2 regions of the Shewanella sp. 10N.286.45.A1 genome follow, and region 1 is predicted to be linked to the other one. Evidence: predicted binding sites of a transcription regulator. Region 1 holds the regulator's gene; the other holds the start of a gene.

The links. Region 1 encodes LexA, which represses DNA repair genes until DNA is damaged. Its sites were predicted from a motif close to TACTGTATNNNNATACAGTA; they were not measured.
Region 2: the regulator LexA is predicted to act here: its motif matches at 1,626-1,645, upstream of recN (DNA repair protein RecN).

The regions. Positions count from the first base shown of each region.
Region 1 covers NZ_JBFRMK010000042.1:15,152-21,267, forward strand. The annotation lists gene mtr (tryptophan permease) at 1-199, opposite strand, end outside; gene plsB (glycerol-3-phosphate 1-O-acyltransferase PlsB) at 200-2,623, opposite strand; gene lexA (transcriptional repressor LexA) at 2,937-3,557, shown strand; gene AB4238_RS03710 (cell division inhibitor SulA) at 3,554-4,063, shown strand; gene coxB (cytochrome c oxidase subunit II) at 4,508-6,067, shown strand; gene ctaD (cytochrome c oxidase subunit I) at 6,077-6,116, shown strand, end outside.
Region 2 covers NZ_JBFRMK010000203.1:599-6,714, forward strand. The annotation lists gene AB4238_RS15130 (LysR substrate-binding domain-containing protein) at 1-330, opposite strand, end outside; gene AB4238_RS15135 (AEC family transporter) at 475-1,428, shown strand; gene recN (DNA repair protein RecN) at 1,687-3,348, shown strand; gene AB4238_RS15145 (phosphatidylglycerophosphatase A) at 3,447-3,941, opposite strand; gene thiL (thiamine-phosphate kinase) at 3,941-4,900, opposite strand; gene nusB (transcription antitermination factor NusB) at 5,061-5,468, opposite strand; gene ribE (6,7-dimethyl-8-ribityllumazine synthase) at 5,483-5,959, opposite strand; gene ribBA (bifunctional 3,4-dihydroxy-2-butanone-4-phosphate synthase/GTP cyclohydrolase II) at 6,105-6,116, opposite strand, start outside.

The DNA of each region.
Region 1 (6,116 bases):
GCAACATCAAACCAGACACCAACATACAAAACCATATGCCTACCAACATTAACATTGAGTAGCCAAACCACATGCCTGCGCCCACTACAGGTAAGGAGAACATGCCCGCACCAACGGTCGTGCCCGCAATGATCATTGCGCCGCCTAATAGTGATTTTCCTTCGGCCTTGTTTTTGGCCGCATTCATATGATTTGCCATTTAATCTTTTTGCTCCGCATTAACGCTATCAACAATCGTCTGTCTAACGGATGAACGCAGTAGCAAATTAGCTCTATCTTTTATACGTTTGATATCACTACAGCCTTCGCTATCGGTTAGATGACCTAACTCTTTTAATTTAACGCTTAGCGTAGCGTATAGCTTCTTGTCGTAGAACTCTGGCGCAGTAATACCGTGAAGTGCTCCCAGCCTTTGTGCAAGGCGATGGCTATCGCGCTCTAACTCTGAGCGCTCCATGTTAGGTTTCACTGCTAACAAGTTAAATAAGATAGCGTAACGTTGCATCGTTTCGTCGATGGTGCCAGACAGCAATAGCAACTGATTAACTTTGTCATCGGCAACTTCAAAGTGACCATTTTCAACCACTAATCCCTGCGCAACAAAGATATCTAAGATGCTATTCGCGTAGACCTTAGGATCTTCAATGCCCATAAATAATTCGGCTTGAAGCAGTGGATAAAAGTCATTAATTACACACACAACATCATCACGAGTGCAACGCTCTTTACGCAATAAACAGGCTGCGATCAGTGAAGGAACCACCAACAGATGAATGATGTTATTACGATAATAAGTCATCGTTATCGCAATACTGTCATCAATAGAGATAATGTCGCCAAGCGCATCACTTTCAATCTGAATCTTCTTCAGCTCAAGACCTTGCGAAACTAAATCTTTACCACTCCCCTCGGGGACGGAAGTGTACTCGGTATAAGGCAGTTCTTTTAACAATGTAAGATAAAGATCTAACTGCTTTTCAAGCTGACTACGTTCTAGTGCATTTTGCTCTGATGCCAGTAATACCAAGCTCGTTAACGTCACTGAACTGACTGCTGCAGCATCGTTAATATTAGTCATTACTTGGCTGGCTAACGTATTCACCGCTGGCGTTAACCAAGTTGGCTTTTGCTCAGGATCTTGGGCGATATCTTCGCGCCAATTAGGCACTTCGTCATTTAAGAAGTTATGCAGTGTTATAGGCTTACCAAAGTTGACATAGCCTTGGCCAAAGTTACCTAACTTACGGATGGCGCCAAATACCTGCCAGACAGATTCTTTCTTTTTCTTTTTACCGCTTAGCTCTTTATGGTAAGTCGCTACTTCCATCACATGATCGTAACCCAAGTAAACAGGAACCAAGGTTACAGGTCGTTCGACACCGCGGAGAACACTATTAAGCGTCATCGCAATCATGCCTGTTTTAGGCGCCAATAAGCGACCAGTACGCGAACGTCCGCCTTCAGTGAAATACTCCACCGAGTAACCTTTAGTGAATAACTGATCTAAATATTCACGGAATACTGCGGTGTAAAGCTTATTACCACGGAAACTACGACGAATAAAGAATGCACCGCCACGACGGAACATCGGCCCTGCCGGCCAGAAGTTAAGGTTAATACCGGCAGCAATATGCGGCGGCACCATACCTTGGTAATAAAGAATGTAAGACAGCAACAAGTAGTCCATATGGCTACGGTGGCACGGTACATAAACTATTTCGTGACCATCATGGTGTAACTGGCGGATCTGCTCCGCACCTTTGATGTTTATGCCTTTATAAAGCTTATTCCACAGCCAAGTGAGAAAACGCTCGGCTATACGTACCAAACTGTCTGAGTAATCAGCTGCAACTTCATCAAGATATTCCATTGCTTTGGCGCGAGCCTCAGCTTCTGAGATTTTTTTGCTCGCCGCTTCCTCTTTTATCGCCTTGGTAATCGAATCTGATTTAAGCAAAGAATGGAAAAGCGCTTGGCGTTTAGGCAGTTGAGGCCCTGTCATCACTTTTCGCTGACGCTGGAAATGCACTCGGGCAACGCGCGCGAGCTTTTGAGCTATACGCTTATCGGTGCCATGTTCATCTGCCATGTAGCGCAGCGACACAGCATTAGAAAACTGGACAAAGTTATGACGACCTAAGAATAAGATCATCAAACACTTACGTAGCCAAGTTGGATTCTGACGTTCCAAAACAGCCGCGCGCATCGTGTCATCTTCTTTACCTGGAGTGCGCCCCCAGTAGAGGCTAACAGGCACTAGTTGAATATCGAGCTCAGCATTCTGCTTATGTACACTTAGCAAACGCTTGAAACAATGTAGGTACTGTTCAGCACTTTCTCGTTCACCAAATAACGGTTTGCTGCCTTCAAGACAAACAACCCGTGGCGCACTGACGCCATTGACCTCTAAGTCATCATAAGGGCTAGGCAGGCCTAGCGTGCCGGTCATTTCACTTAAAGCAGCAATATCACTCACTGATTCTGTTTTCATGACATAAACGAGCGGTTTGCTTGGATCGAGATTGAGATCATCAAAAGGATCGTGAGGTACCACAATAGTGTGTACCAACTTTTTCTGGATCCAGCGTAAAGATTTAAACCAAAGAGAGTCTTTTTTCGACATGATTCGCTTGCAGTGTTAGTCGCTTCTAATAACCCCGTAGAATACCAGAATTCCTAACGCTTTGCGCAATTGCTTTACAATCGGCACTGGAAGCTACTGTGCATTTATAGAACAATGACTTAGCTACAACTTAGTGCATACACTCTAGATTAATATTGATTAACGCCCCCTCCAGCAGGCATTAGCCACCACATTAAAGGCGACACGAGATAAATGTAAATTTAACTTATGCTTACATTAATATGGTTAATACTTGCACTGATTAAATTACTGTATATACTGACAGGTACTGTATAGAAAAACAGGTTCAGCCATGAGACCACTTACACCGCGCCAAGCAGAAATTTTAGAACTGATTAAACGAAACATTTCTGATACAGGCATGCCACCTACCCGTGCAGAGATTGCGAGACGTTTAGGCTTTAAGTCTGCTAATGCCGCTGAAGAGCATTTAAAAGCACTGGCCAAAAAAGGGTGTATTGAGATCATTCCTGGCACTTCTAGAGGAATTAGACTTACACAGGAAGATGCAGAGGAAACAGAGTCTGGTTTACCTCTGATTGGCCAGGTCGCCGCTGGTGAGCCAATACTTGCCCAAGAACATGTCGAGCAACACTATAAAGTTGACCCAGCCATGTTCCGTCCTTCAGCTGATTTTCTTCTGCGTGTTCGCGGTGACAGTATGAAAGATATCGGCATACTTGAAGGGGATCTATTAGCTGTACATAAAAGTCAGCAAGCACGTAACGGCCAGGTAGTGGTGGCTCGTGTTGAAGATGATGTAACCGTTAAGCGCTTTGAAAAGAAAGGTAATAAAGTCTTTTTACACGCAGAAAATGAAGATTACTCACCAATAGAAGTGGATCTAGCAAACCAAAGCCTTAGCATTGAAGGTTTAGCCGTTGGCGTGATCCGTAATGGAGATTGGCAATGAATAAATTATTAGGTGTAAGCCCTCGTCATCCAGGTCTGTGGCAAGATCTGCCAACCTCCTCTATGACTAAAAAGAGCACTGATATTGAAACTATGGTATCGGCAACTCAAGGGCGTAATGAGCTAAAAAAGATAAGTGGTCAATTGGCTCAACTGAGCCAACAAGGTCGCTGGATTGTCTTAATTAGCCCACCTAATATTGGTTACAAACAGATGCTTGCAACTGCAGGTGTGCGCATGGACAGAATTTTACTGGTGCATGCTAAAGATGAAGTCGAAACCTTATGGGCGATGGAAAAAGCACTCACAAGTGGTACATCAAGTGCCGTCATTACTTGGGCAAATAGCCTAGATGCACGTGATAATAGACGCCTACAATTAGTCGCTAAGAGTGCCCAAGCACTAGGTATAGTGATTGAAAATGCGAATGCTCACTTACCTGACAGCGCAATAAACACACAGGATAAGGTACTTAATAAAGGTTCATTATTCACCTCTATTCATTAAGCCGTTATTTCTATTACCCTTCTAAGCTTCCTCTCAGGAAGCTTTTTTATTTCCCTAACACGTGAAATTAGTCAAAAAGTGATCTTGATCAATATTTAAACACCAAGTAGGGTAGGAACTGATAACAACGATATTTTTGTTATATCCGAGCGATTTAGTCGTCGGTCTTTATGTACGGACTGTAGATCCTTTTAAAGTATGTGAAGACTGAGATCGGCCTGATATATTTCAGCCGTAGGTGCCAAAGTGGTTACACTAACCAGTAGATAGATACTGGAAATTACAAAAGTCGTATCGATAGTCGACACGTTATATAACGACACGATAGACACGCCACTCGTGCACTTTGAAGTCATCGTTGCTTTTTTGGGAACTGAAGAGTTTACATAGAGCAGAGACTTACTGTGTGACTCTTCTTTGTCTTGTTGACAGAGGAGAAGTCTAGTGAAGCAATTGTTGTATTGTGTGTTGGCGCTAATATTTACGCCTGCACTTTTTGCATCAGAAATGCCACTTAATATGACAGAGGGCGTGACGGCGATCAGTGAACAGGTTTATAGCCTGCACATGATCATCCTTTACATCTGTTGTGCTATTGGCTTAGTTGTTTTTGGCGTGATGATTTATGCCATGATCAACCACCGCAAATCAAAAGGCGCTGTAGCCGCCAATTTTCATGAAAGTACTAAAGTCGAAATATTATGGACTGTAGTGCCTTTTATCATTCTTATCATCATGGCTATTCCTGCAACTAAAACACTAATTGCCATGGAAGATCCAAGTAATGCTGATTTAACCATTAAGATCACTGGTTCGCAGTGGAAGTGGCACTATAGCTACTTTAATCAAGATGTTGAATTTTACAGTTTAATGTCGACACCGCGGGAACAAATAGAGGGCACAGAAGCAAAAGGTGAACACTATTTGCTCGAAGTAGATAAACCTCTTGTTCTGCCAATCAATCGCAAAGTACGCTTTTTAATGACATCAGAAGACGTTATTCACTCATGGTGGGTACCTGCTTTTGCGGTTAAAAAAGATGCTAACCCCGGCTTCATCAATGAAGCTTGGACTCGAATCGATAAACCCGGTGTATACCGTGGCCAGTGTGCCGAGCTATGTGGCAAAGACCATGGCTTTATGCCGATTGTTGTTGAAGCCGTCTCTGAAGAGGACTTTGACAAGTGGTTGATTGCACAGCAACAGCAAGCAACGAATGCTGCCGCTGAAGCAGAAGCGGCCTTGTCTAAAACTTTGGGCATGGACGAGTTAATGGCACAAGGTGAACAGATTTATCTGGCGCGATGTGCAGCTTGTCACCAACCCAACGGCGCAGGTCTTCCCGGTGTATTCCCCTCGCTTATTGGTAGCCCAATCATTAAAGGCGCGGTATCTGGTCATATCGACATAGTACTCCACGGTAAGCCAGGTACTGCGATGCAAGCCTTTGCAAAACAACTTACCGCGACAGAGATTGCAGCCGTAGTCACCTATGAACGTAATGCTTGGGGCAATAACTCGGGCGATACCGTGCAAGCCGCAGATGTCAGTTCTTCTGGTTCAGATCCGGCAGCTTCTGCAGACACCCCAGCGGTTCCAGTGACTTTACCTGCTGAGCTACCTGATGCAGAGCAAGCAGCATCGACAGTCACACAGGCTGTAGAGGATGTTAGTGCTGCCGTACTTGATGATTTGAGTATGGATGAATTGATGGCCAAGGGCGAAAAGGTCTACATGGTCAAATGTGTCGCTTGTCATCAGGCTGCAGGCACCGGCTTACCCGGCGCATTCCCCTCTTTAATTGCTAGTCCAATCATTACCGGCCCCGTAGCGGATCACCTTGAAATTGTCATCAATGGTAAACCAGGAACGGCAATGCAGGCGTTCAGTTCGCAGCTAACGCCGCAGGAACTTGCCGCCGTTATCACTTATGAGCGTAATGCTTGGGGTAATGACTCCGGTGATACAGTGCAAGCATCTGATGTTGATGGCCACGGAAAGTAAGGGATTAAAATGAGCACTATTACACAAGATTCGCCAGCCGCTCAGGACG
Region 2 (6,116 bases), on a different contig from region 1:
TATGAATATCATTGAGATAATTGATACAGGCGCTGCAATTCTAAGTGTACCTTCAGGCCTATCGACCGCTGCGCCACGAATGCTATCAAACTGAGACACAATAGCTTGATACTGCCGAAACAGTGCTATCCCCTCCTCGGTTAAACGTAGCTTACGTGTATTACGCATTAACAGTTGTTTATCGAGCAGAGTTTCCAATTTTGTTAGTTTACGACTCACAGTTGCAATTGGCATCTCAAGCTCTTTCGCAGCTTGAGAAAAGCTTCCCGCATTAACTAGGTGAACGAATTGGTAGATCAGCTGTAGTTCCAATCCAAAATTGCTATTCATCGATAAAACCTTAGCGTTTAAAACAAAAAGTGACGAGCGGCTACGACCTAAGGTCAATAGTATACCAAAGAGCAACTATGATAGTGTTCTAGCTCAATGTTAAGCGTAATTAACGCATATTACTCCAAGTGAATAGAGAACAGCATGCCAGCAGTATTGACGCCGCTCCTCGCCGTATTTGGCATTATGTTGATTGGAACTTTGGTACAGAAAACAAAGCTATTACCGTTTGAGACTGACCAAGTATTAAACCAATATGTTTACTATATTGCGTTTCCGGCCATCATGCTGATTACGCTGGCACAAACACCTATCAGTGACATTCTCCACTGGGGCTATATTGCAGGTTTTAGCGCTGCGATGCTAATGAGCTATGCCATAACATTAGTCATGTCATTGCTTGTAAACCCAACAAAAAAAGCCGTCGCAACCATGCGAGCACTTAATGCCACCTTTGGTAATACTGCTTTTATTGGGATGCCGCTCATGGCAATACTGTTTCCTGGCAACCAAATGGCCTTAGCCGCCGCTGCTATTGCCAGCCTATTATCGGTGATAATTTTCGCTACTGCGTTGGTATCTTTAGAAGTCATCAATAACAATCAAACTTCAGCAGTAAAAGTCGTGACTCTCGCCTTAATTAAAAACCCTATCGTTGTCGGCAGTTTTATTGGAATAAGCCTATCGGCGCTAGCAATAACATTGCCAGATAGTCTGGCGCTTATGATTAAGCAACTCGGTATGACATCGAGCCCTTGTGCACTATTTGCCATAGGTATGGTATTAGCAAAGTCTGGGCAACACCATACATCAAAGCAGCTTATTAACTATCAACAGCTAAGTGATATCAGTGCAGTCAACATGATAAAGCTATTCATACAGCCATTTATTACCTACTTACTGATGACAAGCTTACAAGTGGAACCACAGTTAATTTCGATGGGCGTGATGCTTGCAGCCCTGCCAACTGCAGCAAGTGTTTACTTACTCGCTCAGCGTTACCAGACTCAAGTGATCACTAGCGCTCAAGGCATACTATTTGGAACACTTGTCACTTTTATTAGCTTGCCCTTATTAGAAGCGTTCTTATTAGGTTAAAACAAAATAACCTTCATTTATTATCGCTACCACAACGCCTACTAAGTGCTGTGTCATCAACTAGAATAATATTTAACGATAATGACGATTCAGTCTCCATTTAAATGAGACTTAAGCAGCAACTAACAAAAATCAAAATAAATTAATAACTTAAAATATCACAGACTAAACATTGCTTGATTTAGCAACAAATAGTTTACTGTATAGAAAAACAGTATATACTGTTTATCAATACAGTGTTTTGGATAGGACATCACTATGCTTTGCCAACTCAGCATTAACAATTTTGCTATTGTGCGTTTTTTAGAACTCGATTTTAAAGCCGGAATGACCAGTATTACCGGTGAAACGGGTGCTGGTAAATCTATTGCGATTGATGCTTTAGGCCTATGTCTTGGCAATCGAGCTGATGCCAATACTATTAGGCCGGGCGCCACAAAAGCCGAAGTGAGTGCACGCTTCTCTCTATCCGATATACCGCTGGCTAAACGCTGGTTAGAAGATCATGATCTCGAACTAGACAATGAGTGTATCTTAAGACGCACCATTAACAGTGATGGCCGTTCTCGTGCATACATTAATGGTAATCCAGTACCACTAGCCCAAATTAAATCTCTAGGCCAACTACTTATCGGGATCCATGGCCAACATGCTCACCATGCAATGCTAAAAAGTGAGCACCAGCTTACATTGCTCGATAGCTATGCCAACCATAAAATGCTGCTCGAGTCGGTCTCCGCCAGTTATCACCGCTGTAAAACGATAGAGAAAGAACTGCAGCAGTTAGAGCTTGCTCAACACGAAAGGTTAGCACGTAAGCAATTACTGCAATACCAGGTGGAAGAGCTTAACGAGTTTGCCATTAGCGAAGGTGAATTTGAGACCATTGAAGCCGAACATAAAAAGCTTGCCAATAGCACGGCATTAATAGAGTTATGCCGCAGCCAATTACATATTTTGCAAGAAAATGACCAAGGCAGTGTTGAGTCCCTGCTCAATACCTCTATCAGCCAAGGCCAAGATTTAGAGAGTTATGATGCAGAGCTTGGTAGCGTCGTTGCCATGCTAAATGAGGCGCTGATCCAAGTACAGGAATCCAGTAGCGAACTTGAACGTTATCTAGACGGCTTAGAGTTAGATCCTGAATACTTTGAGCAGTTGGAGTTACGCATATCTAAGGCACTGCAATTAGCGCGCAAGCACCATGTCAATGCCGCGGAGCTATATGCTCATCATCAAGCCCTATTAACAGAGCTTAATGATTTAGACTCCGATGAAGATAAACTTGATGAGATCCGTAATCAACTTAATAACAGTCAACAAGCCTATTTAAACCATGCAAAAAAGCTAAGCCAAAGCCGCAGCCGCTATGCGAAAGAGCTTGATAAAAAGGTTACCCAATCGATACATGAACTCAGTATGCCCAAAGGTAAGTTCAGCATTGCGGTCAGCTTTAATGAAAGCGTAATTAGCCCACATGGCTGTGATGGAATAGAGTTTTTAGTCACCACCAATCCCGGACAGCCGTTACAACCAATAGCGAAAGTTGCCTCTGGTGGTGAGCTATCTCGTATTGGGCTAGGTATTCAAGTGATAACAGCTAAGAAAGTAGCAACACCGACACTAATTTTTGATGAAGTTGATGTAGGGATCTCAGGCCCAACAGCGGCGGTTGTTGGCCGAATGCTGCGCAGCCTAGGTGAGTCCACACAAGTATTTTGTGTCACCCATTTACCACAAGTTGCTGGTAACGGTCATCAACATATGTTTGTAAACAAAAGCAGCAAAGCAGGAAAGACAGAAACCTCTATGGTGCAGTTAGATAAAGAGCAACGCGTTGAAGAACTGGCGCGCTTATTAGGCGGCGATACCATCACAAGCAACACGTTAGCTAACGCTAAAGAGCTACTGCTAAGCTAAGCTAAGCTAAGCTAAGCTAAGTGTTATTGGGCTCAGTTGCAGTGTAAGACAATAAAAAAGGAGCTAATAAGCTCCTTTTTTTATTGTCTTACCCTTGATTAAATCAAGTAGTAAGCGGCAACTTGCAAACAGATAAGCGAGAATATACCCGCTAGCACATCATCAATCATGATACCGAATCCGCCATGTACTTTGGCATCAAGCCAGCGGATAGGCCAAGGTTTCAAAATATCGAAAAAGCGGAACAACACAAAACCAGCTAACAACCATTGCCAACCAGCTGGGGCTGCAATCATGGTAATGAGTAAACCTGCTATTTCATCCCATACAATCGCGCCATGGTCATGAACACCCATATCTTTGGCCGCTTTGTCGCAGATATAAAACCCAATTAACACACTAAATAATGTCAGCCCTATGTACCAAGGCAAGCTTAATGGCGCCATAAGCAAAAATACAGGGATCGCGGCGATAGTGCCGAACGTTCCAGGTGCTTTCGCTGCTAAACCGGAGCCAAAACCCAATGCCAAAAAATGAATTGGGTTCTTAAGGGAAAGCTTAGCCACCGCTTTATCTTTTGAGAGTAAATCCATCAATTAAAATGCTCAAATCCAAGGTTAATCGGTTCAAATGGCTGGCTATCTAATAACAAGTTTAGCTTACCGCCAGTGCACACTTGACCAATTTGAGTAAACTTGACACCGGTTTCAGCCAATGCAATTTCTAATGCGCCTTTTTGCGCCTCAGAAACAGTAAAGAGTAACTCATAATCTTCTCCGCCGGTTAAGGCGTAACTCAATGCCATCTCTTCAGTGACATTGGCTTTCAATTCTTTAGATAAAGGCAATTTATCGACGTTGACCATAGCACCAATATTAGAAGCTTTTAGTACATGCTGTATATCAGAGACTAAGCCATCAGAAATATCGATAGCACTGGATGCTAAAGTCCGTAACGCTTGTCCAGCAAGCACCCTTGGAGTCGGTCGATAATGGCGATTAATAAGATACTCTCTATCAGCCTCATTGCATTGTGCTTTGCCCCGCAGCAGATCCAAGCCTAATGCTGAATCGCCTAGGGTACCCGTAACATAGATCCAGTCACCGTTTTTTGCACCACTGCGTGTCAGACCTGTGTGCTTAGGTACTTGGCCATTGATCGTAATGGTGATTGAGCGAGGCCCGCGAGTCGTATCACCACCCACTAATGCAACACCGTAATACTCAGCAATTTCAAACATACCGGTACTAAAATCAGCAAGCCAATTCTCATCGACTTCAGGTAGCGTTAGCGCCAGCGTCATCCAAGCAGGTTCAGCCCCCATAGAGGCAAGATCTGACAAGTTAACCGCTAACGATTTATACCCCAATGCATTAGCAGGCATATCAGGGAAAAAGTGTACGTTTTCCACTAGCGTGTCACAAGATATCGCTACAGACTTATTAATAGCAGGCTCAACAATGGCACAATCATCGCCTATACCAACGGCCACGTCTTTTCGAGACTGGGCGCGCCCAGTAAAATAGCTTTCGATTAACTGAAATTCTTTCACAATACCAATCACAATTTAAAAGTGGACTGAAGAAAAAAGGGAGCCAAATAGCCTGTGGGTACCAAGGCTATTCCGCTGCGCTTACCCTGCATAGCTGTGGGCATGCAACAAAGACTCTCTTTTAGCCATACAAAAACGGCATCCGAAGATGCCGTTTTAACTATTTAGTTCTTGCTACTAGCTTATCCAGAATACCGTTAACGAACTTATGTCCATCTTCAGCGCCGAATGCTTTGGCAAGCTCGATAGCTTCGTTAATCGCTACCTTATATGGAACATCTTTACGGAAAGTTAATTCATACGTCGCTAGGCGTACAATCGCTTTCTCGACAGGATCAACTTCATCCATAGGACGAACCAAAAATGGAGTGATAAGCTCATCCAATTGGCTTTTCTTTGTTGCGACGCCACCTAATAACTCACGAAAGTAAGCTATATCGACACCATCAACATTCTGTTCAGTTAGAAACTCATGCTCAACATCAGCAATATTGTTGCCACTTAGCTGCCAAGAGTATATGGCCTGAACCGCTAAACGACGTGCCTTTCGGCGCTCTGAAGGCTTCATTAAATTGTCCTAAATTACAGCTGTTCTTCAAGTGCTTGCAAAACGTTAACCATCTCTAGCAGACCCAAAGCAGCTTCGCCGCCTTTGTTACCTGCTTTAGTACCTGAACGCTCAATAGCTTGTTCAATGGTATCTGTAGTTAAAACGCCGAATGAAACAGGAATATCATACTCAAGTGCAACTTGAGCTAACCCTTTATTACATTCGCCTGCAACCAGATCAAAATGAGGTGTACCACCACGGATAACCGCACCAAGTGAGATTATGCCGTCAAATTTTCCGCTTGCCGCAACACGACGGGCTGCAAGTGGCAGTTCAACAGCGCCTGGGACTTTAATTACAGTGATATTGTCATCTGCAACCTGACCAAAACGCTTTAGAGTGTCTACCGCACCATCAAGCAAACTCTCAACAACAAAGCTGTTGAAACGTGAAACTACAATCGCAATTTTTGCGTTTTTCGATTCGATATTACCTTGAACTACGTTCATTTATCTTACCTAAATTAGCTTAATGACCCAGCATGGGGGCGGAAGAGGCGGTATGATACCACAGCCACTTACGCTGATCCCTATGCAATTTATAAGAAAAGAGTGAAATTACACCTAGGACGATAATAATCGCCACCAGTAAAATTTATTCTGCTAT